3 regions of the Bacillus sp. JZ105 genome follow, and region 3 is predicted to be linked to each of the others. Evidence: predicted binding sites of a transcription regulator. Region 3 holds the regulator's gene; each other region holds the start of a gene.
The links. Region 3 encodes LexA, which represses DNA repair genes until DNA is damaged. Its sites were predicted from a motif close to CGAACATATGTTCG; they were not measured.
Positions count from the first base shown of each region.

Region 1 (9,990 bases), 1.2 Mb from region 3:
ATAGATGCGTTAAATGAGAAGAAGCATGTCATTACAGCCAATAAAGATTTAATGGCGCTTTACGGTACGGAGCTTTTACATGTAGCGAAAGAAAATGGCTGTGATCTTTATTATGAAGCAAGTGTCGCCGGAGGAATTCCGATTCTTCGCACGCTGGAGGAAGGGCTGGCCTCTGACCGAATCACTAAGATGATGGGGATTGTGAACGGTACAACGAATTTTATTTTAACGAAAATGAATGTCGATAAAAGCGCATATGAGGATGTCTTAAAAGAAGCACAAGATCTAGGCTTTGCAGAAGCAGACCCGACAGCTGATGTAGAAGGACTAGATGCAGCAAGGAAAATGGCGATTCTTGCAAGACTCGGTTTTTCCATGAATGTGGATTTAGAGGATGTAAAGGTGAAAGGTATTTCTGATATTTCTGATGAGGATATTAATTTTAGTAAGCGGTTTGGCTATACAATGAAGCTGATCGGCATTGCTCAGAGGGACGGAGAGAAAGTAGAGGTCAGCGTCCAGCCAACCTTACTTCCTGATCATCATCCATTATCATCCGTCAACAATGAATTTAATGCGGTGTATGTCTACGGAAGTGCTGTAGGAGAAACGATGTTTTACGGACCTGGAGCAGGAAGTCTGCCAACGGCAACAGCTGTTGTATCAGACTTAGTCGCAGTGATGAAAAACATGCGCCTTGGCGTGAACGGAAGCGGATTTATCGCACCGCAGTTTGAGAAGAAGATCAAATCCTCATCAGAAATATTTGCTCAGCAATTTTTAAGAATTCATGTTAGAGATCAAGTCGGGGCATTCTCCCGCATTACATCTATTTTTTCTGAAAGAGGGATCAGTTTTGAAAAGATCCTTCAGCTTCCTGTGAAAGGACATGATGAGCTGGCTGAAATTGTGATTATTACACATCAGACTTCAGAAGAAGATTTCTCAAATATCCTGCAAAAATTAAACGACCTCGACGTGGTGGTTCAAGTGAAGAGCACGTACCGAGTAGAAGGGAACGGTTTAAGCTGATGAAATGGAATGGACTTATTGAAGAATTTCAAGAATTCTTACCAGTAAACGAATCTACACCTAAACTAACATTAAATGAAGGGAATACACCGCTGATCCATCTCGCCAAGCTTTCAGAAAAGCTGGGAATCGAGCTTCATGTGAAAACAGAAGGCGTCAATCCAACAGGTTCTTTCAAGGATCGAGGAATGGTGATGGCCGTTGCAAAGGCTAAAGAAGAAGGCAACGATACCATCATGTGCGCTTCAACAGGGAATACCTCTGCAGCAGCAGCGGCTTATGCAGCCCGTGCGGATATGAAATGTATTGTCATCATTCCAGACGGGAAAATTGCCTTCGGTAAGCTTGCACAGGCCGTCATGTACGGAGCAGAGATCATTGCCATTGACGGCAACTTTGATGATGCACTAAAAATCGTCCGCAGCATCTGTGAAAAAGCACCGATTGCCCTTGTTAACTCGGTCAATCCTTATCGAATTGAAGGACAAAAGACAGCAGCATTTGAAATCTGTGAGCAGCTAGGCTCTGCCCCGGACGTACTGGCGATTCCTGTTGGAAATGCCGGGAACATCACGGCCTACTGGAAAGGCTTCAAGGAATATCATGAGAAAAAAGGAACTGGACTCCCTGTCATGCGTGGTTTTGAAGCAGAAGGTGCAGCGGCAATCGTTCGAAATGAAGTGATTGAGCAGCCAGAAACAGTGGCAACGGCTATCCGTATCGGAAATCCAGCGAGCTGGAAACAAGCTGTGGCAGCCGCAGATGAATCAAACGGTAAGATTGATGAAGTGACTGATGAAGAAATTCTTCATGCGTATCAATTGATTGCACGTGAAGAAGGTGTGTTTGCAGAGCCGGGTTCATGTGCGTCGATTGCAGGCGTGTTAAAGCAGGTGAAATCTGGAGAAATCAAGCCAGGCAGTAAAGTTGTTGCGGTACTAACAGGCAACGGATTGAAAGATCCAAATACGGCTATCGATATTTCACAAATCAAGCCGGTCACACTTGATGCAGATGAAGATCAAATTCTTGAACATTTAGAAAAGGCCGCACGCGTATGAGTGAAGCCTCCATGCTTTTTTCAATCACAGTACCGGGAAGCACTGCCAATTTAGGACCAGGCTTTGATTCAGTTGGAATGGCGCTCAGCCGCTATTTAAAGCTATCGGTCTATGACCATGATAGCTGGCTGTTTGAAGCAGAAACAGATGTCGTGTCTGGGATTCCATCAGGCACCGACAACCTGATTTATCAAACAGCCAAAAAGGTCGCAGATGACTTTGGAAAAACACTCCCGCCTGTTCATGTCAAAGTGTGGAGTGATATTCCATTGGCACGGGGGCTTGGCAGCAGTGCTGCTGCCATCGTGGCCGCCATTGAACTCGCCAATCAGCTTCTTGAATTAAACATGACAGATGATCAGAAGCTCTTTTATGCAAGTGAGGTGGAAGGTCATCCAGATAATGCGGGTGCCTCTTTATTTGGTGGTTTACTGATCGGTCTCCATGAAGAAGACAAAACACATGCCGTTAAAGTGCAGCAAGTGGATGTAGATGTCGTCGTGGTGATTCCTTTTTATGAAGTGCTCACAAAGGATGCCCGTGATGTCCTGCCAGAAGATTTCTCCTATAAACATGCCGTCAGTGCGAGTGCTGTGAGCAACGTCCTTGTTGCCGCCTTAATGACGCAGAACTGGCCGCTTGTTGGAGAAATGATGAATAAGGATTTATTTCATCAGCCTTACCGCACAATGCTTGTGCCAGAGCTGTCGAAGGTGGAGCATGTCGCTTCGCTTAAAGGAGCGTATGGAACGGCTTTGAGCGGTGCTGGACCGACGATCCTCACCTTAGTGGAAAAAGGGAAGGGAGAAGCGCTGAAAGAGCAGCTTGCCCAAAATTTCCCGCATTGCGAAGTCGATTTGCTGACGGTGCCAGTAGAAGGTGTTGTCGTGCAGCATCATCCTGTTAATCAAGTAAAGAACGTGCTGTGAATCTGCACGTTCTTTTTTTATGCTTGTTTTTATGGGAAGAAGCAGGGATTATTATTTAGAGGATCGAACTATTTTTTAAGCATAAAAGGGGGAGATACGTTCATGAAGAAATTGATGAAGGCAGAAGATTTAACGAAGATTGTTTCTGTTTCCCATCCGGTTTATTCACCAGATGGAAAAAAGGCAGTCTTTACAAAAGTCTCTGTGAATGAGAAAAAAGACGATTACAACATCCATTTATTGGTTCGAGATGAAGAGACAGAGGAACTGGCACAATGGACATTTGAGGATGGAAAGCATCATCAGCCAGTTTGGTCAAAAGACGGCAGGCAGCTTGCTTTTATTTTACAAAAGCCAAAAGAAGTCCCTCAGCTGGCGCTCATGAAGAGCGAAGGAGGCGGCGTGCGAACCTTAACGACGATTCCTTACGGAGTATCTCATCCTGTTTTTTCCCCAGATGGTGCTTTTCTTTATGCAGGTGTGTCATTGAAACAATCAGAATCTGTTCATGATGAAAAAAAGGAAGAGCAAGATGACTTTGCTCCAGCGGTATATGATGATTTAACCTATAAAGCAGATGGAAGAGGTTTTTTAGATGGGCGTGTCACGCAGATCGTGAAGGTGGATATCGGTTCAGGAGAGGTAGTGCCTGTCACGAGCGAGCAGGTTCATCATATGAATCATACGGTTTCTCCTTGCGGCAAATGGCTAGCCTTTATTCAATTAAATCCACAGATACCTTACATAAGTGACGTGTGTCTTCTGTCATTAGAAGATGGTCAGACCAAAAAGATCACACAAGCAAACGGCGCTTATTCCACCGTATCTTTTTCTCCAAATGGAGAGAGTCTTTTGTATATTGGACATGAGCGCGAATTTCAAAATGCCACCTTCCCATCAATATGGCTGTATGATCTGAAGGAAGAAAAGACGGTTCAACTGTCAGAAATGCTCGATATGTATGTTGGGAACTGTATGGCAGGAGATAGCGTGATGGGAGAGGTCTATCAGCTTCCGCAGTGGACAAAAGACAGCCAAGGGTTTTATGCGCTTGTTTCTGATCAAGGCAGTACAGGGATTTATTATTTCTCTATTGAAGGTTTAGCCTATCCTGTTCGACTAGAGGCGGAACATATCACCAATTTCAGCCTTCATCCAGATGAATCCAAACTGCTGCTCAGCCGGCTTACACCTGTTTCACCAAGTGAGCTGTATGAGATAACATTAGAGGAAACAGAACTAAAGCAAATCACGTTCGAGCATGATGATTTTCTAAAGGAGCATATCGTATCCGAACCTGAACCATTTTCTTTTCAGTCAAAAGATGGAGACGAGGTGCATGGCTGGTTTATGAAGCCTTCCAAGATGGAAGAGGGAAAGAAATATCCGCTCATTCTAGAGGTTCATGGCGGACCGCATGCCATGTATGGTTATACGTATTTTCATGAATTTCAAATGCTCGCTTCTGAAGGCTACGCCATCGTGTATATCAACCCGCATGGCAGTCATGGGTATGGACAGATGTTTACTGACCGTGTGAGAGGAAACTATGGTGACGTTGATTATGACGATGTCATGCAGGCTGTTGATCATGTGCTTAAAGCCTATGATTTCCTTGATGAAACAAGGCTTGGCGTGACAGGCGGCAGCTATGGCGGTTTTATGACCAACTGGATTGTTGGTCAAACCGACCGCTTCCGTGCAGCTGTCACACAGCGTTCCATTTCAAACTGGATTAGCTTTTATGGCATCAGTGATATCGGTTATTTCTTTACAAGGTGGCAGATTGATGGGGATATTTATGATTCTGTCGATAAGCTATGGGATCGTTCGCCGCTAAAATATGTGAAGCAGGTGAACACGCCGCTGCTCATCTTGCACAGTGATGAAGATTATCGCTGCCCAGTTGATCAAGCAGAGCAGCTTTTTGTGGCCTTGAAGGAGCTTGGGAAAGACACAAGATTGGTCAAATTCCCGAAGGCATCTCATGATTTATCCAGAAGCGGCCACCCGGGGCAGCGTATTCAAAGACTGACTTTTATAAAGGAATGGTTTAGAGAAAAGCTAGCTTAATAAAAAACGACCCTTCAGCGTGCTGACAAACCCTCGCATTCGGTGTCAGTCCTGCGTGCTGGTGCTCACGAATAGAAAATTCGCTCCGCGCCAGTACTCGTCCTTCCTAGACTTCAAGGGTTTTCATATCACGCTGAAAAGAAGACAAAGGGCTAAAGCCTTTGTCAATCATGAAAAAAACGACCCTGATTGGGTCGTTTTCATGTCATATATGAATTAGAAAACCTGTTCAACTTCTACAACGCCAGGCACTTCTTCTAATAATGCGCGCTCAATACCGGCTTTCAATGTAATGGTTGAACTTGGGCAGCTGCCGCATGCACCAAGAAGACGTAATTTCACAATGCCATCTTCAATGTCTACAAGCTCACAGTCTCCACCATCACGTAATAGAAATGGACGAAGTTTGTCCAGTACTTCCTGTACTTGGTCTTTCATTTCGACTTCAGTCATTAGATATAATCGCTCCTTTCACAACATATCACCATTATATTCATCTGGACGATAAAAATCTATTGATTGGTTTCAAAGTTTCCTTCTCATTATAGCACAATCTCATCTTGAAACAAAAAGTGATTTTGACTTTTTTCATCCAGAAAATTCAGCTAAAATGAAGAAAGAATAGGGGGCTTGTCAAATGAACAAAACCGTCGATCTTTATGTATATGGAAGAGATGTCTTGTGCGCTAGCTGCGTGAATCTGCCTTCTTCAAAAGATACGTTTGAATGGTTAGATGCAGCATTAAAACGAAAATATCCGAATCAGCCTTTTCGCATCACATATATTGATATTGAGCACCCGCCAGAAAATGAACAGCAAAAGGAATTGTCTGAACGAATTCTTGATGATGAATTCTTTTATCCGCTTGTCTTAGTAGAGGATCAAATCGTTGGAGAGGGCAATCCGAAATTAAAAGACATTTATCAAGAAATGGAGAAATACGGGTACAGGGAGAGCAGTGAATAAGCTGTTCTTTTTTTGAGAAATATAAACGAACGAGTGTTCCTATTTCAGGTTGAAAAAGAACGTTTGTTCGTTTATAATGAAATGAAAGGAGCGTGAGCATCATGAATTATTTACTGAAACAATCTCTTCATCAGCAAATACCGATTGAGATGATTTATATGAAGAAAAATGGAGAGTGCACGAAGAGAAAAATCATTGTCCACCGTGAGACGGATCAGTTTATCCAAGCGTATTGTTTATCGAAGAAAACGATGAGAACCTTTCGTAAAGACTGCATTCTTGCCCTTGCTCCGATCAAATGGACCAACTCATCGGCACATGCCGTTTCATAGAAAAAAGCTCCCTCGTCACGAAGGAGCTTTGAGAAAAAATTCACATAATTTTAGCCGTTGTGATGCTTATACATCCAAAGCAGTCCAGATTTCAGAAGTCTTGGCACCCTGCCAACAAGTGGACGATCTGCCACTAAGCCAAATCCGGCTTTTTTCCCTAATGAACCTAAAACACCTTTTAGCTTAAACTGTGGATAAGCCTCAGGAAGCGGCTCATTTTTCCATCGTTTTTGCAGAGATTGGACAATTTGTTCTGCCTGCGCCTCAGCAAGCTGTGCACTTGGGGCATGCGGCAGACTTGCGCAGTCACCTACGACATATACATGCTCATCCCCTGGGAGATTGTGATGAGGAGTTAATACGACACGGCCTTGTGCGTCTTTTTCAACATCCATCTCTCGTACCACTTTGCTTGGCTGTATTCCTGCTGTCCACACGATTACATCAGCTTCAATCGCGTCATCATGGTTATAAACAAGACCTTCTTCAACCTTTGTAATATTGGCACAGTTAATAATCTTTACGTCATTTTCTTCAAACCATTTTTGCACATACAAACTTAATCTTTTTGGGAAGCTTGATAGAATCAGCTCTCCGCGGTCAAAAAGAATAATGTTTAAATCAGCACGGCTTTCTCTTAATTCACTGGCCAGCTCTACCCCGCTAAGTCCAGCACCGACGATGCCAACCGTTGCACCTGCGCTCAAATTGTTTAATTTGTTATACGCATGTCTTGACTGATCAATGGTTTGAATGCTGTATGTATGTTCTTTCGCACCAGGGACATTATGATACTTGTCCTCACAGCCGAGTCCAATCACCGTATCATCATACGGAATCGGTTCACGGTCGCTGAATAAGATCTGTTTGTTTTCAATATCAATTTTTTCAACTTCCCCGTATTGAATATCCAGCTTCGGATGCTCTGGAAAAGATACTCGAATGTGATGATCAGAGATCGTTCCAGCAGCAAGTGCATAATATTCTGTTTTTAAACAGTGGTAAGGATTTCGATCAATTAATGTGATAGTGACATCATCAGGTAATTGATTTGGCAATAAGCGGTGGAGAACCCGCATATTCCCGTAACCTCCGCCGATCAAGACTAAATTTTTCATGACGATTCTCCTTTTCCCCGTAGACATTGAAAAACACTTATACTAAAAAACTTTAAGTTAAAATACCAAATAAAATTATATCGAATTTACTGTGAAACCACAATAATTGTTTCAAAATAACCTACATATTCATCAGTTAGTCCTAAATAGTAAAACATTTTAAGAGGAATAGGCGTAACGATACAGGCGAAGCTCATATTTTGACTAATACAAGGAATTTCGGTAGGATGGTAAGGCAATGTGAGGTGAAGCACAGTGTTTCCACTGATCGAATTTTGTGTAAGTAATCTTGCACAAGGGTCTCAAGAAGCAAAAGAGAAGCTTGAAAAAGACCCAAACCTAGACGTAATGGAATACGGCTGTTTAAGCTATTGCGGCAAATGTATGGACTCCCCATTTGCACTTGTGAATGGAGAATTTGTTTCAGGAGAAAATGCAGAGCAGCTAGTCGAGCGTATTTATGCTTTTATAGAGGAAAACGACATGTTTTAAATGCACCACATGGGTCATGAGGTGCATTTTTTTCACATTTTCGGCTTCCATTTTTAAGGAGAATCAATAGAAAGCGCATCCAATATGTTATGCTAATAAAATATCATCAATATGAAATATCACACGAGAGAAAAAGAGGCATATGCATAATAAAAGCCCTTTGCCATGGCAGCAAAGAGCTTCTATGTATGAAAAACGGGGGATGATAAGATTGTCTCCTGAATCGACTCCTTTTATACTATAAAGAAACAACATTTTTGGAGGAAGCTCATGACATCATTTCAATTCACGAAAATGCACGGATTAGGAAATAATTATATTTACGTCAATCAGATGAAGGAACAGCTTCCAGAAGAGCAGCTATCAGAGATAGCGATCCGCGTTTCTTCTGTTTATACAGGAATCGGTTCTGACGGGATGATCCTGATTTGCCCATCAGATGTTGCACCTGTGAAGATGCGCATTTTCAACAATGATGGATCAGAGGGCAAAAACTGCGGTAATGGGCTGCGCTGCGTTGCAAAGTATGTGTATGAGCATCAAATTGTGACGGACACAACGTTCCAGATTGAGACATTGTCAGGACTTGTTGAAGCGACTGTTCACGCTCAGGATGGTCAAGTTCAGTTAGTTACAGTAGATATGGGAAAACCACGTTTTGAAAAAAAAGCGATGCCAATGCTTGGAGAACCGGCTAGCACAACGATTAATGAGGCACTTGATTTTGGCACTACGAAATTAAATGGAACGGCCGTTTCAATGGGAAACCCGCACATCGTTTTTTATTTAGAGGACATTGAAAAAGCGCCGCTTCATACACTTGGGCCGATCATCGAAAAACACGACATGTTCCCTGAAGGCGTCAATGTAGAATTTGTTGAAGTTGTCAGTGAAACAGAACTTCATTTTCGCGTTTGGGAAAGAGGTTCAGGGATTACCCAGGCCTGCGGAACTGGGGCCTGTGCTGCGGCTGTATCCACAATTATGAATGGTCAGGCAAAAAAAGAAACAGACATGACCGTTCATTTAGCAGGCGGAGACCTCATCATTCGTTGGAAAGACAATGACCACGTGCTCATGACAGGACCTGCTGAAACGATTTGTGACGGCACATTTTATCTCTAAACCATTTATTTGAGAAAAGGCATCATCACGTTTATAATTGAAAAGAAACATCCAGTCAAAAGGAGGGATGATCATGAGTACACCAGTAACCATTACAGAAGCTGCTGCACTGCAGATTAAAGATATGATGAAAGAACATGAAGAAGAAAATGCGTTCCTTCGAGTGGGCGTAAAAGGCGGCGGCTGCAGCGGTCTCTCATACGGCATGGGCTTTGACCATGAAGTCTCAGAGAAAGACACGCAGTTCGAGCAGCACGGCATCAATGTCCTTGTCGATTCTGAAAGCCTTGATATCATGAACGGAACCATCATAGATTTCAAACAATCACTCATGGGCGGCGGTTTCACGATCGACAATCCAAACGCCATTGCATCATGCGGGTGTGGTTCTTCTTTCAGAACAGCAACGAATACCGGTACGCCGGAAGAGTGTTAAATTCATAACATTAATAACAAACAACCTTCTCAATTAGAGGAGGTTGTTTGTTGTTAATAATGTATATTTGAAATAACACATGGAAAAACACACTTTTTTTCATACAATATTACTATATTTATTTTTACAGTTATTGACTAATGATGAAGATTGTGCGAATCTATAAATAGACACAGAGACTTTCTTCTGGACCTTGAAGTTTTAAAGGTAAGCTAATTTCTTTGGAACATTGATTCTTTAAAAGAATATTAACTATTCAACTTTTTAAAGCTCTGTGTCTTAATAAATTTGGAGAAATAAAAATTATGATAGACGATATTAAAGAAGACATTAAAGAAGACATTAAATCTTTAAAAGACAATAGAATATGGATTACAAAAAAAGCAAGAATGGAAGCTGAAGCAAGATTGAATCGAAATAATCTT
Region 1 covers NZ_CP096387.1:2,963,367-2,973,356, reverse strand. Annotated here, with positions in the region: gene M1D81_RS15390 (homoserine dehydrogenase) at 1-1,032, shown strand, start outside; gene thrC (threonine synthase) at 1,032-2,093, shown strand; gene thrB (homoserine kinase) at 2,090-3,022, shown strand; gene M1D81_RS15375 (prolyl oligopeptidase family serine peptidase) at 3,125-5,095, shown strand; partial or broken gene M1D81_RS15370 (NifU family protein) at 5,312-5,611, opposite strand; gene M1D81_RS15365 (YuzD family protein) at 5,733-6,062, shown strand; gene M1D81_RS15360 (WYL domain-containing protein) at 6,164-6,394, shown strand; gene M1D81_RS15355 (NAD(P)/FAD-dependent oxidoreductase) at 6,445-7,512, opposite strand; gene M1D81_RS15350 (YuzB family protein) at 7,768-8,004, shown strand; gene dapF (diaminopimelate epimerase) at 8,275-9,129, shown strand; gene M1D81_RS15340 (HesB/IscA family protein) at 9,203-9,565, shown strand; gene M1D81_RS15335 (SLATT domain-containing protein) at 9,871-9,990, shown strand, end outside.
Region 1: a site for LexA is predicted at 6,119-6,132, ahead of M1D81_RS15360 (WYL domain-containing protein). Genes of this name have one in related genera too.

Region 2 (9,990 bases), 1.4 Mb from region 3:
AACGGCACTTTTCATCTGACAGCTGAACAGCAATATTTCCATTAAAGCTTTGAGCATCAATTGATTCACTTTTCCCGCGCAGGTCTATGAGCCCATTGATCGTTTCTACTTCAATCATACCACACTCGTGATCTGCCAGTTTGATTTGTCCATTTGCTGTTTCTATTCCGACTTTTTCTGCTTGTAACGAAGCAAAAGAGACAACACCATTTGTCGTTTTTGCGGCAAGTTCTTTTGTCTTTAGCTTTTCCCCGCGAATCGGCCCATTAAACAGCTTGACCTTGATCTTATCATATTGGATACGCGGTACGTATAATGTAACATTGACTTTCATCGTCTTCTTTTCGGTTCGAATAAAAAATTTATCTCCTTCAAGCCCGCAGTCCAATTGATTGAGAAATTGCTGTCTAGCCTGCTCTCCATCCTCTGCACGGTAAATTTTTGCATGACACTCTGCTCGAATATCTCGATCGTCCCAAGGCATCACATTGAGGCTGCCGTTCGCCAATTGAATATCTAAATGGGAAAGCGATGCGTCCTTGAACTGAAAAATGTGCTCAACATCAACGGACTGTCCAAAGTTCAAATCAAGATCCACGTCTTTTACCTTTTTCACCGCAGAGTCTAACCAGCCAAACAGCTTCGCTCCAAGATTTTCGGTGCCGTTTCCTTTGCTCTCTGCTCCAGCTTTTTCTTCATGAAAGGTGTGATCAGCCGTAGACTTTTCTAATGAAACTGACTGACCTTCTTCTAGTTTTTCCAGCAGCGTAATTGCTTCTTTTGCTGATAATACTCCGTCTTCTACTAATTTTAAAATTCGTTCTTTTTCATTCATACAAAGCCCTCCTAAGATTTGATGGATTGAAGTACTTTAATACCTTGAATGATATTCCAAATGACAGAGATCAAAAAGCCAATGACTACTAAAAAGGACAAGATGAACACCGTCATGACTGGAATGAGCGAGTCACCTGCCTGTGTCGTCAATAAAAATGGGATAGACCCAAAAATCAACAGAATGCACGCTGCGACCGGCAAAAGATGTGACCATAATGCCCGCAATGCGTGCCGCTTCGTTTCCTTTTGATCTACTACAAAAAACGCCACGATCGGTACGATAAACGGCATAAATAATACACTAAAATAACAAATAGAAGCAATAATCGACTGATCTCTATTCATATATATTCGCTCCTTCATAACGAAAATCCCTTTCTAACTCATACGTTTATTGCGTATAAAAAGTTTCAAAATCATTCGATTTACATATGACCTTAGACACAAATTATTTCTTTTTGCACCTAAGAGTAGATTCTTCACAGATTACCCTTTAAAATATGTTGAAAAGATGGTGATTATCATTATAGGGGGTAATTATTTTGACAGATCATCATAAATCAAATCACACGGCTCAAACGCTTTTAGACCTTATACAGAAACAGAAAAGCATGAACAGCGATATGATCAAGGAGCTTGAGACCATTCATCCGTCTCATCCAAAGTATGGTGATATCCGTTATTTAAAGGTACTGCTCGACAGCAGCAGCACCCATATTTTAAAGGATTTAACGCACCTCAGTAATTTAATGCCGAAGGAAGATGTGCAGTAAAAGAAAAACCCCTCTTATCAAGGGGTTTCAGATTGTTGACAAAGGGCTAAAATCAAGATCATTTTAGCCCTTTGTCTTCTTTTCAGCGTGATAGAAAACCTTTGCAGCCCTAGGAAGGACGAGCACTGGCGCGGAGCGAATTTGACATTCGTGAGCACCAGCGCGCAGGACTGACAAAGAATGCGAGGGTTTGTCTACACGCTGAAACCCCTCTTATCGAGGGGTTTTCTTTATGAAGAAGTCACACTTTCCGTTTCTTTAACCAATTGTTTCATGCGTTTACGGTCACGCTCTAAAATAGGCTTCAAGTATTGACCTGTGTAAGATGCTTCTTCTTTTGCAATGTGCTCAGGAGTGCCAGAGGCAATGATCGTGCCGCCGCCTGCACCGCCTTCTGGTCCGAGATCAACGAGATAATCAGCAGCCTTGATAATATCAAGGTTGTGCTCAATGACCAACACCGTATCTCCGTTTTCAACCAAACGCTGAAGCACCTTTAATAAACGGGCAATATCATCCACATGCAGTCCTGTTGTCGGTTCGTCCAAAATATAAAGAGACCTTCCGTTTGAACGGCGGTGAAGCTCAGATGCCAATTTCACGCGCTGCGCCTCTCCTCCGGACAATGTCGTTGCAGGCTGTCCAAGTGTAATGTATCCTAGCCCAACATCATAAATCGTTTGAAGCTTCCGCTTAATTTTCGGGATATTCTCGAAAAATTGGAGTGCGTCCTCCACAGTCATTTCAAGCACATCAGCAATGTTTTTCCCTTTATATGTGACCTCGAGTGTTTCGCGGTTATAACGTTTCCCGTGACATACTTCACAAGGCACATACACATCTGGCAAAAAGTGCATTTCAATTTTAATGATGCCATCTCCGCGGCACGCCTCACAGCGGCCGCCTTTGACGTTAAAGCTGAATCTGCCTTTTTTATAGCCTCGCACCTTTGCTTCGTTGGTCTGTGCAAACACATCCCGCACATCATCAAAGACACCTGTATACGTGGCAGGGTTGGATCTTGGTGTACGGCCAATTGGAGATTGATCAATATCAATGACCTTATCCAAATGATCCATTCCTTTGATTTCTTTGTGCTGCCCTGGCTTCGCCTTCGCTCTGTGCAATTTTTGTGAAAGTGATTTTAATAGAATTTCATTCACAAGCGTACTTTTTCCTGAGCCGGATACTCCGGTCACAGCTGTAAAGACGCCCAGAGGGAACTTCGCATTCACGTTTTTCAAGTTGTTTTCTTTTGCACCTTTTATCTCAATATAGCGGCCGTCAGGCTTTCTTCTCTCAATTGGCAGCGGAATAAATTTCTCACCTGATAAATATTGGCCTGTTAAGGATTTCGGGTCCTTCATGACTTCTTCTGGCGTTCCAGCTGAAATCACTTCTCCTCCATGAACTCCTGCTCCAGGTCCAATATCTATTAAATAATCAGCGGCTAGCATGGTATCTTCATCATGCTCCACGACAATCAGTGTGTTCCCGATGTCACGCATATTTTTCAACGTCCCGATCAACCGGTCATTATCGCGCTGATGCAGACCAATGGATGGTTCATCTAATATATAAAGAACACCTGTCAGCCTTGAGCCGATTTGAGTTGCCAGGCGAATCCGCTGCGCCTCTCCACCTGATAGTGTGCCAGCGGACCGGCTCAAATTCAGATAATCTAAGCCCACATTATTTAAGAAGGACAAACGCTCTTTGATTTCACGTAAAATGAGCTGGGCAATCTGCAAATCTTTCTCAGACAACTCAATTTTTTCATAGAAATCAAGGGCATCAGAGACAGACAAATCGGTAATTTCTCCGATATGCTTGCCATTGATGAGAACCGCCAGCGTTTCTTTTTTCAGACGATATCCTTTACATGTCGGGCATGGCTGATTGGCCATATATTTTTCCATTTGTTCACGAATATAATCAGAGCTGGTTTCCTTATAACGCCGTTCAATATTACGAAGAACGCCTTCAAACTCAATTTCATTTTCACGTACCTGACCAAAATCATTTTCATATTTAAAATAAATCCGTTCAGATCCGCTTCCATATAAAATTTTATCAAATAAATGCGATGGGATATCTTTCACTGGAATGTCCATGTCAATGCCATAATGTGTACAAACAGCCTCAAGAAGCTGCGGATAGTATTGCGAGCTTTGCGGCTCCCATGGTGCAATGGCATGCTGCCGTAAAGTCAGATCTTTATTAGGAATGACAAGTTCAGGGTCGACTTCCAGTTTTGAACCGAGCCCATCACAGCTCGGGCAGGCACCAAAAGGACTATTAAATGAAAACATTCTCGGCTCAAGTTCACCAATAGAGAACCCGCAGTGCGGACAAGCATGATGTTCGCTGAATAACAGCTCTTCTTGTCCAATCACATCAATCATCACCCGGCCTTCGCCAAGCCGCAGCGCCGTTTCAAGGGAGTCAGACAGCCGAGCAGCAACGCCTTCCTTCACGACAATTCGATCAATGACTACTTCAATGGAATGCTTCTTGTTCTTTTCAAGCTCGATATCTTCTGAAAGATCCTCCATCTCTCCATCGACTCTCACTCGTACATAGCCCTGCTTCCGAATTTGATCAAGCACTTTCACATGTGTTCCTTTGCGGCCGGATACAACTGGCGCAAGCACTTGTAATTTCGTTCTTTCAGGATACTCTAAAATACGATCTGTCATCTGCTCAATCGTTTGTGACGTAATTTCAATTCCATGTATAGGACAAATAGGTTTTCCGACTCGAGCATACAAGAGACGCAAGTAATCATAAATTTCAGTGACAGTACCAACTGTTGATCTAGGGTTTCGGCTCGTCGTTTTCTGGTCAATACTAATCGCCGGAGAAAGACCTTCGATGGCATCTACATCCGGTTTATCCATCTGCCCAAGAAATTGGCGTGCATACGCTGAAAGAGATTCAACGTATCTGCGCTGACCTTCTGCATAAATGGTATCAAAGGCAAGCGACGACTTTCCTGAACCAGATAATCCCGTAATGACCACTAGCTGGTCACGCGGGATATTGACATCAATATTTTTAAGGTTGTGGGCTCTAGCACCTTTCACCTCTATTCGTTCCATAGCCATCAGGCAATCATCCTTCCGCTTTTAGCTCTAGCAATAAATCTCTTAATTCTGCTGCTTTTTCAAAATCAAGCGCTTTTGCTGCATCTTTCATTTCCATCTCGACTTTTTCGATCACTTTTTCTCGTTCTTTTTTGCTCATTTTCGACAGCTTTGGTGCTGCTTTTGTTTCGTATTCTTCTGAATCCTCATGTATCTTTGTTGCCTTAATGACATCTCGAATTTTCTTATGGATCGTTTGCGGGGTAATCCCGAATTTCTCGTTATATGCTTCTTGCTGTTCTCGTCTTCGCTTCGTTTCTTGAATCGCAATGTCCATCGATTTCGTCATATTGTCTGCATACATAATGACCCGGCCTTCTGCATTTCTCGCTGCACGGCCAATCGTCTGGATGAGGGATCTTTCAGAGCGCAAAAAGCCTTCTTTATCCGCATCTAAAATGGCCACGAGCGACACTTCTGGAATATCCAGTCCTTCACGTAGAAGGTTGATTCCAACAAGCACATCATATTTACCGAGACGCAGATCACGGATAATCTCAATCCGCTCAAGGGTCTTAATTTCTGAATGCAGGTAATTCACCTTGATTCCGATTTCTTTTAAGTAATCTGTGAGATCCTCAGACATTTTCTTCGTCAGTGTGGTCACGAGCACACGTTCATTTTTCTCAATTCGTGCATGAATTTCTCCGATTAAGTCATCAATTTGTCCTTCAATCGGACGGACTTCAATGATTGGATCAAGTAATCCTGTTGGACGAATAATTTGTTCCACAACCTCTGGTGTTTTCTCAAGCTCGTATGGACCAGGCGTTGCTGATACATGCACAATATGATGGATATGCTTTTCAAACTCATCAAAGGTGAGCGGTCTGTTATCAAGTGCTGATGGCAGGCGGAATCCGTGATCAACCAACACTTGCTTTCTCGCTTGGTCCCCGTTGTACATGGCGCGGATTTGCGGAATCGTCACATGCGACTCATCGACAACAATCATAAAATCATCTGGGAAATAATCAAGCAGTGTGTACGGTGTTGAACCAGGAGGACGCAAGGTCAGATGTCTTGAATAATTCTCAATTCCTGAACAAAAGCCCATCTCTCTCATCATCTCAAGGTCATATCTTGTCCGCTGTTCAAGGCGCTGCGCTTCAAGCAATTTTCCATTTTCACGAAGCTTTTCAAGCTGTTCTTCTAGCTCTTGTTCAATATTGATAATGGCTTTTTCCATTTTTTCTTCTCTTGTGACGAAGTGAGATGCTGGGAAAATCGCCACATGATCACGATCACCAAGTATTTCTCCAGTCAGCGCATCCACTTCACGAATACGTTCAATTTCATCACCGAAAAACTCCACTCTGATACAATGCTCATCTCGTGAAGCAGGAAAAATCTCAACGACATCTCCTCGGACTCGGAAAGTTCCGCGCTGAAAATCTATATCATTACGAGAATACTGAATATCCACCAGCTTACGAAGGAGCTGATTGCGTTCAATCTCCATTTCAGTACGCAAAGACAGCACAAGCTCTCTATATTCCTCTGGCGAACCTAAGCCATAAATACAGGACACACTGGCAATGATGATGACATCTCTTCTTTCAAATAACGAGGACGTAGCCGAGTGTCTCAGCTTATCAATCTCATCATTGATGCTGGCATCCTTCTCAATAAATGTATCGGTCTGAGGCACATATGCCTCTGGCTGATAATAATCATAGTAACTTACAAAATACTCAACAGCGTTATTCGGAAAAAATTCCTTGAATTCGCTGTATAACTGACCGGCAAGTGTCTTATTATGTGCAATGACAAGTGTCGGTTTGTTCACTTCTTTGATCAGGTTGGAGACAGTAAAGGTCTTTCCCGTACCTGTAGCACCTAACAGCGTTTGATGCTGTTTCCCCTGATGGATCCCCTCAACAAGCTTTTCAATCGCCTTTGGCTGATCTCCTTGGGGCTGATAGTTAGAAACTAATTCAAAGCGGTCACTCACATCAAAGCCTCCGTTTCGTTTACGAAATCTATCTAATGAATATATTATCATAAAAGAACACAAAAATACGAACTAAAGTTCGGCTCTTACTTGATTTTTATTTCCAATACAGTCATACCCTCTCTCCCATGCCAAATAACCCTCTTAAGAGAACCTTCCTTTCAGTATGGAACATTTTGGAGTGAGATATTCGATGAGCAGAAAAAGAAAGCTGTGCTTACTAGAAATCGTAAGCACAGCTCTTGTTTTGATGGTGGTGACATCATTGGTTTTTTTCAGCCTTTTCTCTTTTTTCGATTTCTTTCTTAGCCATAAACAAAGCCCCAGCAACTAAAGAAATAATATCTAATCCTACAATAAAGTAGGTTTCTGTATAGCCCTTCATGTACGAAGCAAATAAAAGCGCTGCTGTTAACGCAATGCCCACGTAATGATTATAAGTAACCTTTGAAAATAAAATAACGAGCAAGAAAGGAAAAACTAGTGCAAATATGGCTTTTGTAATCACAAAAACCCTCCCTCTTCATGGTCTACTTCCTTGATTATAGTAAAGATTGGCATATTGAACAATTCACAGTTTTCAATTTCGCCTTTTTTCTCCATGTTCGGAGACTTTTGTTTTAGAAATAGAAGGAAATTAGTGAGATTGTCCCCTTTGTAAAGATAGGTCTTTCCGTCTTTGACAATAACATCCAATTAATCCTATGATTAAAATGATAGTGCGCACTATCATTTTGAAAAATAGAGAGACATACAAACCATTGGCTATTTGGATAAGGGGGCATTCCCATGTATTCAGTTTTATTTCATGCGGCTGAAGAATCCGCATCACTCGCAGGGGCAAAAGGCCTGAATTTAATCAAATTAAACAATCACGGCCTGCCAGTCCCAGATGGATTTATTATCAAAACCAACAGCTTTGAAAGCTTTCTTTCATATCACAATCTGCAGCCAGCAGAACAAAACCTTTCTCAAAAAATCAAAGAAGCATCGTTTCCTTTACAAATGGAAGCAGAGCTGCTTTCGTCCTTTCAATCCTTGCGGAAGACTTACCCCTCAGTTGCAGTCAGATCCTCTTCTGTTGCTGAAGATCTCGAAGGCGCCTCATTTGCAGGACAGTACGAGACTTATTTAAATATCAAAACAAATGAAGAGTTTTTACAGGCAGTCAAAGAATGCTGGTCTTCTTATTTTGCAGCGAGAGTCACAGAATATAAGGAAGAGATGAATGAAAATGAGGAAGAGATGCCGCTCATGGCCGTTGTCGTTCAAGGATTGATCTATTCTGACGTCTCCGGTGTCATCTTTAGTGAGAATCCCGTATCGGGAAAAACAAATGAAATGATGCTGACCGCAAGCTACGGATTGGGAGAAGCAATTGTCTCCGGTCTTGTGACACCAGACACGTTTATTGTAGATAAAGAGAACTTTTCGATTGAAAAAACACTTGGGGCGAAAGAGCTGCAAATTGTTCCTTTCCAAGAAGGTGTCATCGAGGAGCCTGTCTCGAAGAAAATGGCTGGTCATTTTTGCCTAAACGATGATCAATTGAAAGAAATCACACAAATCACGAAACAAGTAGAAGAACTTTACGGACATGGAGTCGATATCGAATTTGGAATTGCAGATGGGTCGTTTTATTTACTTCAAGCAAGGCCGATTACTACAGCTATTCCAAAAGCAGTAAATGAAACAGCAGGGGCTTCTTTTCAAATGAAGCCAGAAGAGCTGCAGGATTTCTGGATTTCAATGGATGATCATATGCCTGGTCCAACGAGCCCTCTTTTCTCAAGCCTGATCATACCAGCCTTAAAAAGCGGGATGAAGAAAAATGGAGAAAAGTATCAAGTACCTGATATGAACATCAAAGATATTAAACTTTACAGAGGCCACCTATACTCCGCACCGGATCTGCCAGAAGCGCAAGAAGGAGCTGCACCCATTTTTGATGAAAGCATATTTGAGTTATTTCCGCATTTAAGTGAACGGATGTATGAGATTCTAGAGAAAAATTTCTTTCCATTTTACGAAAAACTCGATCGCCAAATGAAGGAACCTATGACCATTGAAAAAGCCATCATTGGTTTTGAAGAATTAAAAGATTTTTATATCCAAGCATATGATGATCATTTTGATATCGTCATACCACAAGTCATTCTATCAGCCATCATTGAAGACATGCTTGTAACGTATACTGGTGATCAAACCCAAGTCGTCTTGCTGCACGAAATGATGATAGGCGTGATGAACAAATCTCTTGAAACAGACAAGGTGCTATCTGATATCGCAAAGGATGTCCTTCAAGATCCAGAACTTCATCAAGCATTTATTCAACATGAAAAGAACTCGGAGCTGTTACATGCACTCAATCACTCAGAAAAAGGAAGGCATTTCATGTCGAAATTGGAGGATTTTCTCCAAGTTTACGGCTGGCGATCTGTTAAAAGTCATGACCTTACAGATGAGACTTGGGCAGAAAACCCGGAGTTTATATTAGATATCATCAGAAATAACATCCATTGCCATTGTGATTTTGATGAGGAATTTGCAAAAGCAGTGATCAAAAGACAAGAGACAAATAAACGTTTTAAGAGTCAAGTGAAGGATGAATCGTTTAAAACAAAATTTGAGACGCTGTATCAATTTGCCCTTCGAGCAGCGAATATCCGAGATGACCACCACTTCTATATTGATGCCATGTTAGATGCAAAGACCCGGGTATATTTATTAAAAATAGGTGAACTTCTTGTACAAAAAGGATCCATTCCTCATCAAGAAGATCTTTGGTATCTCTACGATGAAGAGGTACAAAAAGCGCTCACAACGTCTATCTCATTTGATTCAGTTATCCAGCAAAGAAAGATAGAAATGAAGGAAAATGAAGACATTCAACCACCGGCTTACATTGGTACACCAACTGAAGCAGAATTGCAGCAAGTAGAAAGAATGCTTGGTTCATTAAGAGAAAATGAAAACAACACACACGATGTGATCCATGGAATTGGCGCATCCAGCGGTATTGTTTCTGGAAGAGTAAAAGTCATTACATGTGCCGACGAATTCTCACAATTTCAAAAGGATGATATTTTAGTTTGTAAAACGACCACACCTTTATGGACGAGCTTATTTAGAGATGCGAAAGCAGTCATCACCGATGCTGGAGGCATTTTATCTCATTCAGCTATTATCGCAAGAGAGTATATGATGCCAGCTGTCTTAGGTACTAGAATAGCAACTGAAACACTTCAATCCGGTGACCTTGTGACAGTAGATGGCAGCA
Region 2 covers NZ_CP096387.1:3,200,787-3,210,776, forward strand. Annotated here, with positions in the region: gene M1D81_RS16560 (DUF4097 family beta strand repeat-containing protein) at 1-835, opposite strand, end outside; gene M1D81_RS16565 (hypothetical protein) at 847-1,182, opposite strand; gene M1D81_RS16570 (hypothetical protein) at 1,380-1,610, shown strand; gene uvrA (excinuclease ABC subunit UvrA) at 1,841-4,717, opposite strand; gene uvrB (excinuclease ABC subunit UvrB) at 4,725-6,710, opposite strand; gene M1D81_RS16585 (CsbA family protein) at 6,973-7,218, opposite strand; gene M1D81_RS16590 (PEP/pyruvate-binding domain-containing protein) at 7,500-9,990, shown strand, end outside.
Region 2: a site for LexA is predicted at 6,779-6,792, ahead of uvrB (excinuclease ABC subunit UvrB). Genes of this name have one in related genera too.

Region 3 (9,990 bases):
TTCCTCCTTCATGTTGTCTCGTATAAAGTGTACTAAACAAAAGGCTATTATACAACATTTCACGTTCAATTTTATTTTTTTAAACAAAATTCCTCACTTTTACTGGATTGAGCCATCCGTGTTTCTTTGAACTAAAGTCCATCGCAAGAAAACAAGGGCTGATTTTTCTCAGCACTTCAAAAAACACCGCTTCTGCCTCATAACTGCCAGTGGCAGACATTTGAATATACCGGTCCTTAATAATAAATGCTGCAGTTCCTTTTCCATCTGGTAAGGAAGCGCTGTAAATCGAGCCTATTTGTGTATAGTGAATGTTCGTTAAGTTATTCATTAGACGCTGGTGCATATGAAAAGCAGGGATTCGTTTCGTCACATAATCCACTTGCTTCACAAGCATAACCAACTCATCGTCAGTGCGGTTCGTCCAATGTAACGACTCAAACAAATGAAACAAAATCGATTCTCTGCCAAAATAGTGATGCGCAAATTCATCCTCAATCCAATAAATATAATAATGACGTTCCATGTCTATCCCTTCCTTTCACATTTCGTCAATCTCGTTTATTGCTTGTATTATACAAAAATGTGAAAGAAAGAATTGTCTATATATGAAGCAAGAAGAAACTAGTTTTGTCAAAAAAACAAGAAAAAAGAAAAAAGTTTGCAGAGCGGATGAAAATGCTCTGCAAACAGATAGCAAAAAAGCATGATGCTTGGAGTTCGTTTATTTATTCAGCTTCGCTTTCACACGGCTGACTACATTGCTGACAGTAAAGCCGTATTTCTCGATAATGGTTTCTCCTGGTGCAGAAGCGCCAAATTTATCAATTGCAATCACGTCACCATCAAGACCAGTGTAACGCTCCCAGCCAAGTGAAGCACCCATTTCAATCGCAATACGTGCACGTACTGCTTTAGGAAGAACGGATTCTTTGTATTCGTCTGACTGCTGATCGAAGCGATCCCATGCAGGAAGGCTGACAACAGATGCGCGGATACCTTCTTTTTCAAGTGCCTTTTGTGCTTCAATGGCTAAACCAACCTCAGATCCTGAAGCGAGTAGAAGTGCTTCTGGCTGTGCATCAGCTGCTTCAACCACCACGTATCCACCTTTTTCTACGCCCTCATATGCCTTCTCTGGTGCCTGATCAATCGTTGGAAGGTTTTGACGAGTAAGAACTAGTGCTGTCGGTTTATCCGTTGAAGATACAGCTAGTTTCCACGCTGCAGCTGTTTCATTTCCATCTGCTGGGCGGATAACGGAAAGATTAGGCATCGCACGCAGTGAAGCAAGCTGTTCAACCGGTTCATGCGTCGGACCATCTTCACCAACAGCGATACTATCATGAGTAAAGACGTAAGTGACTGGAAGTCCCATTAACGCAGCAAGACGAATTGCTGGTCTTAAGTAATCTGAGAAAACAAAGAACGTTCCGCCGAATACACGAAGACCGCCGTGAAGTGCCATACCATTGAGCGCCGCACCCATTGCAAACTCTCTGACACCGAACCAAATGTTTTTGCCGGCATAATTATTTTTACCGAAATCATCCGTGTTTTTAATCGTTGTTTTATTTGATCCAGCAAGGTCAGCAGACCCGCCAATAAAGAAAGGTACTTGCTTTGCAATGCCATTTAACACTTCGCCTGAAGATGCACGGGAGGCAAGGCTTGAACCTGCTTCATAAACAGGAACCTCTTGATCCCAATTTTCAGGAAGCTTTCCTTCAATCGCAAGCTTCAGCTGTGCTGCCAGCTCTGGATATTCTTTTTCGTATTGCGCAAACAGTTCATTCCACGCTGCTTCTTTTTTCTGTCCAGCGTCTTTGACAGCTTCTTTAAAATGATCGTACACTTCAGAAGGTACATGGAAATCTTCTTCAAACGTCCAAGAGTAAGCTTCCTTCGTCAGCTTTGCTTCCTCGCTGCCAAGCGGTGCACCATGCACACCAGACGTTCCCGCACGGTTTGGCGATCCGAAACCGATCGTTGTTTTCACTTCGATTAATGTAGGTCTGTCTGTGCTTTGCTTCGCCTTTTCAATAGCAGCTGTTACTTCTTCGATGTTGTTGCCGTCTTTCACGTAAAGAACTTCCCAGTTCATCGCTTCAAAACGATTCTTCACATTTTCAGAGAATGAACGATCTAAGTCGCCATCTAAAGAAATGTCATTTGAATCGTAAAGAACGATTAAACGGCCTAAGCCTAAATGACCAGCAAGTGAAGCTGCTTCAGAGGAAATTCCCTCCATTAAGTCTCCATCTCCGCAAATGCTGTATGTATAGTGGTCTACAACATGGAAGTTGTCTCTGTTATAAGTTTCCGCAAGATGTCTTTCTGCAAGCGCCATTCCTACTGCCATCGCAATTCCCTGGCCTAAAGGACCCGTTGTCGCGTCTACGCCTTCTGTGTGTCCAAATTCAGGATGTCCAGGTGTTTTGCTTCCCCATTGGCGGAATTGTTTTAAATCGTCAATGCTCAGATTGTATCCGCTTAAATGAAGCATGCTGTATAGAAGCATAGAACCATGGCCCGCGGATAAAACAAAGCGGTCTCTGTTAAACCAATTTGGATTTTGCGGACTTACGTTTAAGTGATTCGTCCATAAAGCGTACGCCATTGGTGCAGCACCCATCGGCATTCCTGGGTGACCGGAATTCGCTTTTTCAATTGCGTCTATGGAGAGAGTACGTATTGTTGCAATAGATTTCAATTCAATCGTTTCCATATAAATCCCCTTCCGTATCTTGTGTACACCATTATCATAAATCTACTGTCCTTTTTTCACAACTATTTCACGCTGAAAAAGAAGGATTTTGTCACATTTAGTTTATCGATCACCTAAAAAGTTATGCAAATATGAAAAAAGACGAGAATATTCTTCCCATCTTTTCAAAATTCAAGAAATCACAGCCTTAATGAAGGTTCTGATCTTTTTCTCTTTTTAATTTTTCTGGTGTAACATCGTTTCCTTCAGGGTCAACAATTTTGACAGTTTTCAGTGTATTTTTCATAGAAGAACGAAAAGCTTTCAAATACTCTTCTCTCAACTGCTTTTGTTCTGTTTTTTCAGCGTCTGATAAACCGGTCTCTTTCGACTTTTTTGAAAGCTCATTTATTCTTGCAAGCTGTTCTTTAGAAATCATGACAAACTCCTTTAAAGCATTTTCTCTACATACTACTAAATATCAATCATTTTGACAACAAATCACGCTTTAGATGGTAAGGCCTTTTTCATATTCTTGATACCTTCTATGCACTGTTGCTTTTGAAATGTCAAAACCTAATGCCTGAAGAGTGGCGGCAATTTCGGCGAACGTCATGTTATTTTTTCTTAATCGAACAATTTCTGAAATCGGCACTTCAATACGCTCACGGCCAGGTGCATGGTTCTGCTGCCTTAAATTCAGTTCAGGCTGATATCCGCGCTCAACAGCCCTTTTCATCCCCCGCTTGATTTTCAGGTTATGAATTTTCCGTTGGTACTCTTCGACGATTCCTACAATCTCGATGACCATTTCATCTGCTTCTGAAAGCTCAAGCTCTCCTCTATGAAACACGCTGTATACCTTTACGTTCTCTTTAAATAGACAATGAAGAAGCGCAATTTTTGCTTGTCCTCTTCCAAGACGTGTTTCATCTTGGATAAGAACGGCATCGATCGACTCTTCCTTCAGTGCAGCAAGCATTTCAAACACGCCATCACGATCTAGCTCATATCCACTTGCTTTTTCTTTGATGACTTTGACCACATTCATCTTGTGCATGGCAGCTAAAGCCAGCAGTTCTTCTTCTTGTCTTTTCAGCGAGGTTTCCTGCTCTTCTTTCACAGTGCTTACTCTCGCATAAATGATTGCGTTCATGTCTTCAATCGACCTTTCTACTGTACTGTTGCAAGCTGATATACGACTGGATGCTCTTTTTTCACGGGTATGACAAGAATGTCTCCAGGCTGGATTTCTGTTGAAGCAAGATCATTGTGTTCTGTTACCCAGTCAATAAATGCATTTTTGTCGATTGATTTGCTGTCGTTTACTTGATCAGCTAACCCCCAAAGAGTATCTCCTGATTGAACCTCTATTTTAACATACTGATTTGAATCATTATGGCTTGTGACTGCAATAAGTGAGAGAAATATGCCAACGATGAATGAGAATACCCCAATAAAAATAATAGATTCTTTTAACCTCATAATGTCATCTCTCCTAACAGAATATGCGTTCGCTCTTTCTGTCTCTCATTATAAATACGAACAAACGTTTCTGTCAAACGTTTTTTCGAACCTATGTTTGTACTGTTAGGAAAAACATGCTATAATTTCTTTAAAATTGACGTTTTGAGGTGCAAAAGATGACGAAGCTATCAAAAAGACAACTCGATATCCTGAAATTCATCAAAGATGAAGTAAAAAGCAAGGGTTATCCCCCATCCGTCCGTGAAATTGGAGAAGCTGTCGGTCTAGCATCCAGTTCAACGGTCCATGGACATTTAGCTAGACTGGAAACAAAGGGCTTAATTAGAAGAGACCCGACAAAACCTAGAGCGATCGAAGTACTAGATGAAGAGGAAATGAATATTCCAAAGAGTGCTGTAATGAACGTTCCAGTCATCGGAAAAGTAACGGCAGGCCTGCCTATCACAGCTGTTGAGAATGTAGAAGAATACTTCCCTCTTCCAGAGACATTTGCTGCACCAGACGAACAAGTGTTTATGCTTGAAATTATGGGAGAAAGTATGATTGATGCAGGTATTTTGGACAAGGACTATGTCATTGTGCGCCAGCAAAGCACCGCTAACAATGGAGATATTGTGGTCGCCATGACAGAGGAAGATGAAGCGACAGTGAAACGTTTTTATAAAGAAGATACACACTTTAGATTACAGCCAGAAAACCCATCAATGGAACCGATTATTTTACAGAATGTGAGTATACTAGGTAAAGTGATTGGCGTATTTCGAAATATTCATTAAAAAAAGCCGGTATTTCATCAGCTGCTGATGAGAACCGGCTTTTTCTTATGCACAAGAATAGGCAAGAATACTTGAGCTTGGGAAGGAACCAAATGTAAAGTTCGGCCATATAAAGCCAGTTGTTCGGCCAAAAGGCTGTGAAGAAAGAACGAACATTAAAAATACTTGGCCGTTTCTCAAAAGCACAATCGTCCATCTTCTATTACATCCCGCTGCAAATTGTACAGCTTGATGGCCTCCCCCTGCACCTTGCCCAAATAGAAATGACTGCATACTTTGAGGCTGAGAGAGTGCTTGCTGATACTGCGAAATCATATGCTGCGGCGGTGCTGGCGGTGCCGATTGTCCGCCTGACCCTTGACCTGGCCAAGTACCTCCTCCAATCGGAAACCCAGGAAAACCTCCAATTTGAGGAATAGAAATCGATGGCCATCCCTGCATCTGCCTATCATACGAGTAACCATTCCCTATACCTTCATACGGATGATACATACGAAACACCCCTTTCTTTAGACATTCGTCACGACAGTATATGTCTTAAATAAAAAAGAGTGTTAAACGTCTAAATAGAAATTTTCCAAAAGACGTTTCGTTCTTCTTTAGAACGGTTAAATAATGATTAAGAAGAAAAATAAAAAAAATGAAAACTTTTTGTCTCCCTCAAACGTTATATAATTAGAAACAAAAGAAATAAAAAACATTTAGATTTAATACTTGTAATATCACTGTAATTATTGTAACATTTGTAACATAAGAAGTTTTCATTGAGAAAAGGAGGCAATCGCCTTGAAAAAATTATTTGTTTTATTAACTGCTATTATGCTTATGATCTCATTACAAACGACAACATTGGCCGCTTCGAAGAAATCAGCCTCTTTGACAAATAAAGAAGCGTTACATATTGCCCTTGATGCAAGAGAACATTTTTGGAGTGCAATGTCAGGCTACAAAATGAAAGACCATTCAAATGTCAAATTAAAATCTTTTACCTATCAAGATATGACGTACAACTATCTTTCTAAAACATTTGATACAAAGAAAAAATTAAACAGCTACCTATCTCAAGTTTTCACTCAAGATGCCATCAAACATGGTTTAAAAGATTATCATTTCATTGTTCATAAAGGCAAAATGGCTGTTCCAGTCGGTGACGGAGACAACATGCTTAATTGGGAAAAAGCCACACCTAAACTTGTTTCTAAAAAACAAACGGTTCGCACATATGAATTTACTGTCCCAACACTTGATGGACGCAAAGTAAAACGAACTGTTACGTACGAAAAAGTACAAAAAAATTGGAAAGTCACACAAATTGACGCTGTCATTTAAATAAAAAACCAGGCCTTTCATCGGCCTGGTTTTTATATTGGAGAAAATTCAGTCAAACGGTCCAGCGCGTGAGCAAGTGATGATGCCGTGCGAAATTCATTAAAAGGAAGCCCGAGCTGCACTGCTGTTTGGGCAATTTCTGGTCTAATCCCTGAAATGGTCGTCTCTACTCCAATCAACCGAAGTGACGTGACAAGATCAAAGATTTGATGAGCCACCATTGTATCAATCATGACCACACCCGATAGATCAATACATAAATGCTGAACACCTTTTTGTGAACACTGATTTAGCGTATTTTCTAAAATAATTTTTGCTCTCGCTGTGTCAATGTCACCTACTAAAGGCAATAACGCAATCTGGCTTTTTAAAACAATTACCGGTGAGCTCAATTCGTAAATCATATCTCTTTGAGCCACGAGTTTTTCGGTTGTATTTTTCACATATTGCTGGATAAACACATGGATTGAAATATTAAACGCTTCGGAAATTAAATCATACCAATAAAAGATGCGGTCAATATCAATGTCATTTTGACGCTGTTTGATAAATTCTTTTAAGTAATGCAAAACCACTCTTTGATTGGACATGTATTCTCTCACGACATAATCTAATGGTGTATTTAAATGCTTTGGGTCACTGGCTAAATCCTCAGACCATTTTTTAAATTCAGTATGTAAATACGTCTTATCTTCAATAATAGCTCGTATAAAATGCTGGTAATAATCTTGATTCTGCCGTTTTAGCTCTGCTATGATGCTGGAATCTGTTGAACGATATATGGATTCTGGATCATCGTCCTCAATTGATTCATACCATGTTTCAGTCAGCTTCTCTGCATGCTGCATAAAAAAATCGTATAATGCACGGTTTTTATCCATAAGCAAATGTCCCTTCACATTTTCTTCTTGTCAGTCTTTGTACCTGATAGATTGATTGTACCACTGAATCTTTTGTCCCTGCTAGCTCGAATAGGCTCTGAGGATAAACAAAAGAGCCCCTAAGGAGACTCTTTCCGATTTATTTCACAATGAATAATATTCTTTTCCCATCAGGAAACCCGCTGATTTGGTGCCCGACCCATGAGCCTGCTCCCCTATTATCTGATGGGCTGACATATTGTACACTTGCGCCTTTTCCTCCCTCAAGACAAACCGCCATCGGCCATTCATCCCGGTCAAAGCCGGGTTTTGTCGGAATTCCTTTTAATGATTCTTGCCTGCGGGCATCTGCTCCATTTCGGTCAATGGTACACACATCTGAATGCCCTTTTCGAATGGCTTCTTGAATATGACTGCCTGTTTCAGGGTACCTTTCCTTTGGAAATTGAACGACATGATCATATCGATCAGCCCCTTTTGCTGCCTGCTTCTCTCCAAATCCGCCTAACAACGTGCCCATCCATATCACAAAACATAAGGCGACAGCAGCGATCCAGCCTCTTTTCATCTTCAAAAGCGCGTGACCTCCTCATCCATCTTAAGCATCTTGACTGAAAGGAAATGTGTCATTTTAATGTATGAGTGGTACGCAGATGACATGAGAAAAAAATGATGAGGGCTCTCAATCTCAAATCTCTCAGGTTAGACATATGAATCCTATCAATTCACTTCATAAAAAAAGCTTGTCCCCTATGAAGGAAACAAGCTCTATTTTTTATTGCGCTTTCGCATAGTTTATAAACTCAACAAAGGCAGCTGTCGCTTTCGGCCCGCCATTTATCGTTCCGTTTGAATACCCGGCGTTATGAACTCCAACGATTTGCTGGTTCTGATCCAGCATGGCAGAACCTGAATTTCCGCTGAATGTATCAATCGTATAGTATGCTAGATTCGTATCTTCTCTCGTCACAGGACCTGACATCTCCCATTGTGACACCTTACCAGTCGATCTCATTTTATCACCAGGATATCCTGAGATTTTAATGGTTGTCCCAGTCAAGTTTGTCACCTGGCGGATGGATCGGTAGCCGACCGTATTGCCAATGTTCGTATCGGTTTTAATCACGGCAAAGTCATATTGGCTTGCACCAGTATTAATATACCCGCTTGGTACATAGAACTCAGTCATTTTTGCAGAACCGTTCACCGCAGTACTATCATTCATACCAGGATATACAGTCCCTTTCTCACTATAGCTTCTCGATGCCGTATTGTACACGCAGTGTCCGTTTGTCAAAATTTTGTTAGGAGCAATGAGTGTTCCCGTACAGCTTGAGCCGCCAAATGTAATATAAGCAATCGAATTGTATGGTGCCACTCTTGTATTTGCTACTTTGGTTCTGCCATCGTCTCCAATGACGACTTTCGTTTGAAAATCTTTTAAATATTTTGATAGTGGTTTTACTTTTTCGCCAACAGTAGAAGAAAGATCATCCACTTTGTCAAAGGATGAGGGGGCTTTCGTATCATTGTGGAAATCACTTGAAGAAATCACTTTTCCATTAGAAGTCACCATGTCATAATCAGACGTTAGTACTGAATCCGATGCAGCATGGGCAAAACTAGGCACACTTAAAGCACCAAAAACGAGAAGAGAAGGGAGTAACATTTTCACCTTTTTCATCATATTCCTCCTTTATGTCCTATATCAAAAATCATACGATTGTTTCATATTGGAGTAAATGAGAGAATATTCTTATTTTTTACAAAATATTTCATTTCGAAATTAGGTGTTTTGTATCTTCCCAACCTTCATTCTATCGATCTATTTCTATGAGAACAGAAAAAAACCGCCTAATTGGCGGTCTTTCCTCCTTGTCAGCTCCACACATCTTTTACATATCTATTGTCATTTGCAAGGGCTGTCAGCCAATTTTCAGCTGTTTCCTTCGAGCATTGTTTCTCGTTTTGATAGAGATCGATCAGTGTAGTTTCTACATCTGGAGCCATGACTTTTCCGTCTCCGCACACGTACAGATAAGCACCTTGATCAAGCAATTCAATGAGCATGCCCCCGTCTTCTTTCAACAAATGCTGGACATATACTTTTTGCTCATCGTAACGAGAATAAGCACGATGGATATGGACAATGCCGTTTTGCGCTGCAAGCTGCATTTCATCAAAATATAGGTCATCTTCTTGAGGGTGACGGCAGCCAAAATATAAGTGGGCTTCGCCTAGCTGCTTCCCTTCCTTCTGCCACACTTCTCTTGCCTGAACAAATCCTCTAAATGGAGCAATTCCTGTACCTGGTCCGATCATAATCATTGGTACTTCTGATGAAGGAGGGAGCTGGAATCCAGCCTGCGCTTCATGCAGGAAGCAGGCTACTTCTTCTCCTTCTTTTAGATCACATAAATAGGTTGATGCGACTCCGGCATATTCTCCGTGGCCGCTCCACGCTTTGCCTTTTACAACTGCTACTGTGATACTGACCTTTTCTTCATCTACTTTTGGCGAGCTAGAGATCGAATAATAACGCGGCTTCAAACCTGGTAAAAGCGCCAAAAAGTGTACAAATGGCAGTTCACACGCTTCATATTGATCTAATAAATCCAGCATGGTTACTCGTTTCTTTAAGATGGCTTCTTGATATGCTTCACCAGCCATTTGTTCAAGTTCCACGCGGTGAGGCGGACATACCGTATGTGCTGCAAGCTCTCTTAGCTGTGTACGTGTCGCAGGTTCTTGAAGCTCAACATGCGAGGCAAGTAATTCTTTGATTGGAATCGGCTGATCTAAAGGTAAA
Region 3 covers NZ_CP096387.1:1,780,655-1,790,644, reverse strand. Annotated here, with positions in the region: gene sirA (sporulation inhibitor of replication protein SirA) at 80-526, opposite strand; gene tkt (transketolase) at 725-2,728, opposite strand; gene M1D81_RS09055 (DUF896 domain-containing protein) at 2,916-3,146, opposite strand; gene M1D81_RS09050 (YneB family resolvase-like protein) at 3,216-3,863, opposite strand; gene yneA (cell division suppressor protein YneA) at 3,881-4,192, opposite strand; gene lexA (transcriptional repressor LexA) at 4,351-4,971, shown strand; gene M1D81_RS09035 (hypothetical protein) at 5,017-5,463, opposite strand; gene M1D81_RS09030 (IseA DL-endopeptidase inhibitor family protein) at 5,758-6,300, shown strand; gene M1D81_RS09025 (STAS domain-containing protein) at 6,333-7,181, opposite strand; gene M1D81_RS09020 (NucA/NucB deoxyribonuclease domain-containing protein) at 7,321-7,701, opposite strand; gene M1D81_RS09015 (trypsin-like serine peptidase) at 7,957-8,865, opposite strand; gene M1D81_RS09010 (bifunctional cytochrome P450/NADPH--P450 reductase) at 9,060-9,990, opposite strand, start outside.